2 linked regions of the Cohaesibacter sp. ES.047 genome follow. The protein of the gene in region 1 binds, or shares a complex with, the protein of each later gene. Links are inferred from orthologs where the notes say so. Each region holds a gene or a part of one and is shown on either strand. Other genes may lie near its edges.

Region 1 (4,679 bases):
CTGCGTGTCGTGCCAATGGAGCAAGCTGGTTGCCTGCGCCACAGCGCCCACCTGATCCGGGGGCAAAAGAGCCTTGAGCCCCACGTCGCGCACGGTTCCAGCGCAATAACCAGCCTTCTCGTCAAGCGCCTGACCTGCCTCGCCCTTGAGGCGTGTTGCGAGCCTTGGGGCGTTATCCTCATCCGGATCGGTGCCAAGCAGGATGACGCTGTCCATGTCTCCCCCCAACCGTTCCACACTGGCCAAACAGAACAACGGATCAAGCCTGTCGTCACGCTGGCGCATCACGACTTGATCGCCATCGAACAGATAGAAGCGCGCACCCGGTGCTGCCATCATGCGTTCAAGAGTGGTTTCGTCCCGTGCTTCGGTGTCGCGATCAAGGCGGTTGTGCGCATATCCAAGACCTTCAAAGGTCGGCAGCGTGTGCGAAAAGGCAAAGAAGTCGTCATTGGAAAGGCTAGCCATTGGATCCGGACCATTCATTCTTTAATAGCGGGCTGTGAAAGCGGGGATCAACCCTGAGAACCGGGAGGAGAAAACAGGGCAGGGGGATGATATGGCTCTCTTTTACGCGCCCTTCAGCGTCTTATGCAAGGGATCTGTCTTTTGCAAACCGTCAGAGCAGCGCGGCTCTGAGCGTTTCGATCATTTTCTCCGCGTCCTGGTCAGAGTAGGGGCGGGCTGGCAATTTGCCCCAGATCGGGCCGGGCCATGCGCCGTCGCCTTCATTGCGAGCGATCACATGCACATGGAGCTGACGGACCTGATTGCCCAGTTGCGCCACATTGAGTTTGTCGCAGCCAGTGGCCTGTTGCAGCGCTTGGGATACCTGCCGAATCTCGTCCATGAGCAAGTGTTGCTCGCCACGGGCCAGATCAATCAGTTCCACAAGACTGCTTCGCTGGGGCACCATCAGCAGCCAGACGAAATTGGCATCGTTCATCAGCCGCACGCTACACAGCTCAAGCTCGGCCAGTGGCAGACTGTCGCCTTCGAGTTGGGGATCAAGTGTGAATTGGGCCATTGTGTCTCTCCAAGGTTCTGCGGCTTTTTCATCACGATTGCGCTCTGCCTCTTGCATTCGCTTGCAACAAATGACATATGAACCAGTGGAAGGTTGGCAATGGACGTTCCCCTCGCCAATCGGGTCAGGTCCGGAAGGAAGCAGCCCTAACGAGTTACAGAGCGGGTCATCTGTTCAGCCTTCCACTTTCTCCACAAAATCTGTTCGATCCGGTATCCTGCAAGACGGGCGCTTGATGCACCCTTTCCGCCCGGTGCCTTGCTGTCAACAGGCAGCATCTCACTGCGACAAGAAAGGTGACGTGTCGTTGTCTCCTCTGCTATGGATGGAGCTTACGGTCACAATGGTGAACAAGGACTTCTCGATGGACGGTCAGGATCTTCAATCCCACGCAGGATATCGTGTGCTGGCGCGCAAATATCGCCCGGCAGGCTTTGAAGACATGGTCGGCCAGACGCCGATGATTCGCACCCTGACCAATGCATTCGCCACTGGCAGGATTGCTCAGGCCTACATGTTGACCGGTGTGCGCGGCGTCGGCAAGACCACAACAGCTCGCATCCTCGCCCGCGCTCTCAATTATGAAATTCCCGGTGAGATCGACGAACCGACCATTAATATGGATCGCATCGGCACCCATTGTCAGGCCATCATGGAAGGCCGCCATGTCGACATCATGGAGATGGACGCGGCGTCCCACACATCGATCAACGACATTCGCGAGATCATCGAGGCGGCCCGCTACAAACCGGTGAGCGCCCGCTACAAGGTCTATATCATCGATGAGGTGCACATGCTCTCGACTGCCGCTTTCAATGGTCTGCTGAAGACCCTTGAAGAGCCGCCCGAGCATGTGAAGTTCATTTTCGCAACGACCGAAATCCGCAAGGTCCCCGTCACGGTCCTGTCGCGCTGTCAGCGCTTTGACTTGCGCCGCATTGATGCCGCTGACATGGCAGGCTACATGCGCAAGATCTGTGACAAGGAACAGGTCGATATCGAGGACGATGCGCTGCAGATGATCGCCCGCGCAGGCGAGGGATCGGTGCGCGATTCTCTGTCCCTTCTTGATCAGGCGATTTCCCACGGCGCGGGCAAGATTACCACCGAGACAACCCGCCAGATGCTGGGGCTCGCTGACCGGGCGCGGATCATTGATCTGTTTGAGGCCGTGATGAAAGGCGATATAGCCACCGCACTTGAGGAGTTGAAAGCGCAATATGACATCGGGGCCGATCCAGCGGTCGTGCTCTCGGATCTGGCCGATTTCGTTCATCTCGTCACCCGCCTGAAGCTCACGCCCGACGCCCAGTCGGATGCAGCGGCAACCGAAGCTGAAAAGAGCCGGGGCCGCGATTTTTCCGGTCAGCTGTCTGTTCGGGTGCTATCGCGTGCCTGGCAGATGATCCTCAAGGGGCTGTCGGAGGTGCAGACATCGCCGCGACCTCTGGCGTCGGCAGAAATGGTGCTGGTCCGCCTTGCCTATGTCGCGGACCTTCCCACCCCGGACGAGGCCCTGCGCCATCTGACCAATCGCGATTATCGCCCGCCGATGCCAACGGGCGCGGGCGCCGGTCCATCAGTGCCGCCTGACGCCACCACACCGCCTCCCGATGCCCAAAGCTCTGCGGTGGCAGACCCCCATGAGACGCCTTCAAGCAACAATGGCCCGACGGCCATGCGGGCAACAAGCGGGCGCTCCACACCGGTCTCGACGCCCGATCAGGCTCCCGCTGCGACCTTGGGACAGGCTGAGCCTGTCAAAACTGAAAAGGCAGACCTTCGGCTGGTCGCCAGCAACAGCGAAGCCGACGTCGCCAAACGAAAGCCGACCGGGGATGACGCGCAACCACGCGAATCCTCGCTCAGACCAGTCATCACCCGCTTTGAACAGATCGTCGCAATCGCCAAGAAGAATCGCGATATTGCGCTGCAATTGATACTGGAATCCGCCGTACGCCCGATCAGTATGGAGCAGGGCCGACTTGTCATCGCCTATGACGGCTTTGACAGCGAAGCCTTTCAGTCGAAGCTCTCTCGCAAGCTTGGTGACTGGACCGGCGAACGCTGGATCGTCGAACTTGCAGGTGAGGGCGGCGGCGCGACGATTTCCGAACGCAAGGAAGAACGGGAACGACAGGCCCGCGAAGAGGCCGATCAGCATCCGCTCGTCGAAGCTGTGCGCGACATGTTCCCCGGCTCCAAGATTGTTGATGTTCGCTTCCATCGCGATTTCGAGGAAGAATTCCTCGAAGTGGCCGCGGAAGAGCTCAACGAACAGGAAGACGATCTCCCCATCCTGCTTGCAGATGATGATGACTTCGGGATCGATGAGGATTTGTAGCTTGAACCGGAGCAATCCGGTCTCATATACAGTCCAGTCACAATCAATAGAGTAGCACAGACTGTCCGCTTCGGCTCACACTGGCCGGAAAAGACAGGATCAACAAGGGAAGCGATCATCATGGACATGATGAAGATGATGAAGAAGGCCAAGGAAATGCAGGCCAAAATGGCCGAGATGCAGGAACAGGTGGCCGAAATGGAAGCGACCGGCGTGGCCGGTGGAGACACGGTCAAGATCACCCTGTCTGGCAAGGGTGTGATGAAGACGCTCTCCATTGATCCGTCTTTGATCAATCCCGACGATGCTGAAATCCTTGAGGATCTCATTATCGCCGCGCACAACGACGCCAAGTCCAAGGTCGAAGCTGCGATGCAGGAAAAGATGCAGGATATGGCTGGCGAACTCGGCCTGCCAGCAGGCATGAACCTGCCGTTCTAGGCATCCCGCCCGATGCAAGCGAGTTGATCCGATGACCCTGTCCTCCCTGTTGCTTTATGCCGGGACGCTGTTTCTGGTTGCCAGTGTCCCCGGCCCGAGCATCACTGCACTGGTGGCCCGCGTTCTGAGCCGCGGCTCGCGCGACGTGCTGCCTTTCGTCGTTGCCATGTGGCTGGGGGAAGCGATCTGGCTATCGCTGGCCATCGGGGGACTTTCTATCGTGGCGTCGGCCTTTGCCTCGGTCTTTGTCGTCATCAAATGGCTTGGCTGCGCCTATCTGGTTTATCTGGCCTACACGATGTGGACCACCCGCCAAGATGATGAGACCGAGCAGGGCCTTCCAAACCGCTCGTCAGGTGTCGGCATGTTTCTGGCCGGGTTTGCGGTGACCATGGGCAACCCCAAGATCATGCTCTTTTACGCAGCGCTGCTGCCGACGTTGATCGATCTGGGGTCTGTGACGGCGATTGGCTGGTTCGAGCTGCTGATCACCATGGTGATCACGTTGGCAACGGTCGATCTGGGCTGGGTTTTCTTTGCCAGCAAGGCCCGTCGCCTGTTGCACAGCCCGCGCGCGGTGCGCATTGCCAATCGGGCAGGTGCCGTTGCCATGGCAGGTGCAGCTGCGGCGATTGTCAGCAAAACCTGAAGGGTTGGTCGCCCGCTAGGGGGACCGCAGCAAGAGGTGTGGAATGGCCAATCACATGGCAGGACCTGAAATTGAAAGCCTGATTAAGTTGCTGGCACGCCTGCCGGGGCTGGGGCCGAGATCCGCGCGCCGCGCGGCTCTGCATCTGATCAAGAACAAGGAGCAGCTTCTGGTGCCGCTGTCTGCCGCCATGGCGACCGCCGTGGAGAAGGTGCAGG
Region 2 (3,795 bases), 1.7 Mb from region 1 along the record:
AATGAAAACACAGCAGACGGCCACAAAGGAAAATGTTGATATGGAGATGGGTGCGGCTGCTCATCAAGCTTTTCCTAAGGCTGCCTCCCGACAAGAGGAGCCTTCGGTGAAAGTGGGCAAAGAAGAATGGGATCGTGTTAGACAGCGGTTGCAGGCAGAGCTCGGAGAAGATGTCTTTTCAAGCTGGTTCGCAAGCGTTGAATTGGAAGACGAACAGAACGGACTGGTTATCCTGTCGGTTTCGACCCGGTTTCTGAAATCCTGGATCCAGTCTCATTATGGCGAACTGCTGATGTCGCTCTGGCGCGAGGAATGCGAGCAGGTGCGCCGAATCGATTTGTTCGTGCGCGGCGCCGTTCGTCCCAAGCCTGCGCAGGCCAAAACTCAGGCTCCGGCTCTGGACGGTGGCGAGCATTCAAGTGCTTTTGCCCGTCAGCAGGCCAGCAGCTCCATGAGTTCCGATCATGATCATATGGGCGGCTCGCCGCTCGATCCGCGTCTGACCTTCGAAACCTTCGTTGTGGGCCAGTCCAACACCCTCGCACATGCGGCAGCAAAACAGGTCGCCATGGCTCAGCCAGGCCAGCCGGTTTCTTTTAACCCGCTGTTCATCCATGCGTCTGTCGGTCTGGGCAAGACACACCTTTTGCAGGCCATCGCTTGGGAAGCCAAAAAGTCCAATCCGTCGGCCAAGGTGCTTTATCTGACGGCTGAACGCTTCATGTATTCGTTCGTTCAGGCGCTCAAGAGCCAGTCGGCTCTCGACTTCAAGGACACATTGCGCGACATCGATATTCTCCTGATCGACGATCTGCAGTTCCTGCAGGGCAAGTCGATCCAGCAGGAATTCTGCCACACGCTCAACAGCCTCATCGACGGCGCCCGTCAGGTGGTGGTTGCGGCTGATCGCCCGCCGGTCGAGCTGGAAAGCCTCGATGAACGCGTCCGTTCGCGTCTGGCCGGTGGTCTGGTCAGCGAATTGCAGCCCCTTGAGAAGGAACTGCGGCGCTCGATCCTCACGGATCGTGCCCAGCAGGCGTCGCGCCGGGATCCGAATCTGGCCATTCCCGAGCTGGTGCTTGACCATGTGGCCGGCATCATCCGCTCGAATGGACGGGATCTTGATGGTGCTTTCAACCGCCTGATGGCACACAATCAACTGACCGGCGCTCCGATTTCGGTGGAGATGGCCGAGCAGGCACTGAAGGATCTGATCCGCTCGAAAGAGCCGCGCCGCATCCGTATCGAGGATATCCAGCGCGTTGTTTCCAAGCATTACAATGTGTCACGCTCTGACCTGTTGTCTTCTCGCCGGACCCGCACGATCGTGCGTCCGCGCCAGATCGCGATGTATCTGTCCAAGATGCTGACGCCACGCTCCCTGCCGGAAATCGGTCGGCGGTTTGGCGGTCGCGACCACACGACGGTTCTGCATGCCGTGCGCAAGATCGAGGAGCTCGCAGGATCTGACAATACCCTGCAGCAGGAAATCGAGATGCTGAAGCGGAACATCGCCGAGTAGCAAATCGGCACATCAGCAGCAGCCCTCAGGCATCCCTTGAGACTGCACCGAAAAATAGCGCTGATAAGTGCGAGAAATTTGAGGGGATCGGCTCAGTAATTGAGCCGATCCCCTTGCCATATCCGGCCATTCGGTTCAAAGTTGCGTCCCCGCACTTGCCGGTATCTGGTTCGGGAACGCGTATTGATTGTAATGAAGTAGGGAATTTAGGGATATGAAAGTCACTCTCGAGCGGGCAACCCTTTTGAAGTCGCTGAACCATGTCCATCGGGTGGTAGAGAGACGGAATACCATTCCGATCCTCTCCAACGTGCTCCTCAGAGCCGAAGGGGGAGATCTGGTCTTCAAGGCAACCGACCTCGATCTGGAAGTGCTGGAAACAGCGCCGGCCATGGTTGAAGTAGGGGGCGCAACCACCGTCCCGGCTCACATGCTCTATGACATCGTTCGCAAATTGCCCGACGGCTCGGAAGTGACTCTTGAGACGAACGAAGATCAGACGTCCCTTGCCATCAGCGCCGGTCGGTCGCATTTCACCTTGCAGATCCTGCCGGTAACGGACTTCCCCGACATCACGGCCGGAGAGTTCAGCCACACCTTCACGATCAAGGCGCTTGATCTCAAGCGACTCATCGATCACACGCAGTTCGCGATCTCGACAGAGGAAACGCGCTATTATCTCAACGGCATCTATGTGCACAGCATTGAGGTCGACGGCACCCAGCTGTTGCGCGCTGTGGCCACGGACGGTCACCGTCTGGCACAAGCTCAATTGCCCGCTCCGGCAGGGGCTGCTGGCATGCCCGGCGTGATCGTGCCGCGCAAGACCGTTTCGGAAGTCCAGAAGCTGATTGAAGACCCCGAAGCAAACATTGCGGTCGAGCTATCCGAATCCAAAATCCGCCTGACGATCGGGCCGGTCGTGCTGACGTCCAAACTGATCGACGGCACCTTCCCGGACTATGAAAAGGTCATCCCAAAAGGCAACGACAAGGCCATGAAGGTCGAGAATGCCCTGTTTGCCCAAGCGGTTGATCGTGTGGCGACCGTGTCCAACGAACGGGGCCGCGCGGTCAAGCTGAGTGTCGAGTCTGGCCGTCTGGTGCTCTCTGTTTCCAACCCCGATTCGGGCACGGCAACCGACGAGCTGGCAGTGGAGTATGATTCCGAACCGATGGAAATCGGCTTCAATGCCCGTTACCTGCTGGACATCACCAACCAGCTGGAAAGCGACAGCGCGCAATTCCGACTGGCTGATTCCGGCTCGCCGACCCTCATTCAGGACTATGGTGACAATGACACGCTCTATGTGCTGATGCCGATGCGCGTGTGATCGGATCCGCTCCGACGACATCACGATCAGATGGAGCGTTTCCATGGGCATTTCTTCGGAAATGCCCTTTTTGACTCAAAGCCGCACAAGGCAGGCAACAGACAGGGACTGGTTCGCACGCATGACAGATACGCCTTCAGCCGCCGCCTTTCTGACGCAGGACGATGCGCCTGTCGACAGGGTTTCGGTTCGATCTGTCAGCCTGACCGACTATCGCAACTATCCCACCCTGTCGCTGGCCCTTACTGGTCGGCATGTCGTCCTGACCGGAGCCAACGGATCGGGCAAGACCAATTTGCTTGAGGCCATTTCCTTTCTGTCACCGGGCCGCGGGCTCCGGCGTGTCGCCTATCCGGACATCGCCCGCGAGGGGGCGTCAGGCAGCTGGGCGGTCTCCGTTGCCATCGATACGCCCTTTGGCCCGACAAAACTGGGAACCGGCCTGCAACCGAGCCCGGATGGCTCCATGCAACGGCGCATCCGGATCAATGGCGCTCCGAGCAAATCGGCGGAAGGCCTTGGCGACCATGTTTCGGTGATCTGGCTCACCCCTCAGATGGACAGCCATTTTACGGGCGCAGCGTCCGAGCGGCGTAAGTGGCTCGACCGGATGGTGCTGGCCATCGACAAGACCCATGGCAGCCGCGTCAATGCGTTCGAGAAAGCGATGCGCCAGCGCAATCGGCTGCTCGAAGAGGCCCCGCACGAGACGGTTTGGCTTGATGGCATTGAGGCCCAGATGGCCGAATATGGCTCAGCCATCGCGACCGCAAGGGCCGAATTGGTTTCGCTCCTGAACCGATCTCTTGATTTGCTGCATGCAAACGAAGGGTCATCGGCCTTTCCCAATGCTCTGGTGGGGCTTGAAGGCATTCTGGAAGCCGAGGCTTTTTCGCGCCCGGCGATCGAGAGCGAAGAGCATTATCGCGGCATCCTGGCG

Evidence for each region.
Region 2: the proteins of CPH65_RS10450 (region 1) and dnaN are in contact, whole or in part, in a cryo-EM structure (PDB 8GIZ), measured with the Escherichia coli proteins. The link is inferred for Cohaesibacter sp. ES.047 from one-to-one orthologs.

Annotation. Positions count from the first base shown.
Region 1 is NZ_LT907844.1:2,288,951-2,293,629, forward strand. What follows is about bases 1,002-3,881. They hold CPH65_RS10450 (DNA polymerase III subunit gamma/tau), read left to right. Parts: upstream 1,002-1,391; coding sequence 1,392-3,371; downstream 3,372-3,881. Other genes in these bases: CPH65_RS10440 (HIT family protein), read right to left, coding at 1,002-1,027; CPH65_RS10455 (YbaB/EbfC family nucleoid-associated protein), read left to right, coding at 3,489-3,812; CPH65_RS10460 (LysE family translocator), read left to right, coding at 3,844-3,881. In the rest of the region: nudC (NAD(+) diphosphatase), read right to left, coding at 1-468; more of CPH65_RS10440, read right to left, coding at 620-1,001; more of CPH65_RS10460, read left to right, coding at 3,882-4,461; recombination mediator RecR, read left to right, coding at 4,505-4,679. UniProt on the Escherichia coli protein: Part of the beta sliding clamp loading complex, which hydrolyzes ATP to load the beta clamp onto primed DNA to form the DNA replication pre-initiation complex.
Region 2 is NZ_LT907844.1:598,508-602,302, forward strand. What follows is about bases 900-3,795. They hold dnaN (DNA polymerase III subunit beta), read left to right. Parts: upstream 900-1,736; coding sequence 1,737-2,855; downstream 2,856-3,795. Other genes in these bases: dnaA (chromosomal replication initiator protein DnaA), read left to right, coding at 900-1,522; recF (DNA replication/repair protein RecF), read left to right, coding at 2,899-3,795. Outside these bases: more of dnaA, read left to right, coding at 47-899. UniProt on the Escherichia coli protein: Confers DNA tethering and processivity to DNA polymerases and other proteins. Acts as a clamp, forming a ring around DNA (a reaction catalyzed by the clamp-loading complex) which diffuses in an ATP-independent manner freely and bidirectionally along dsDNA.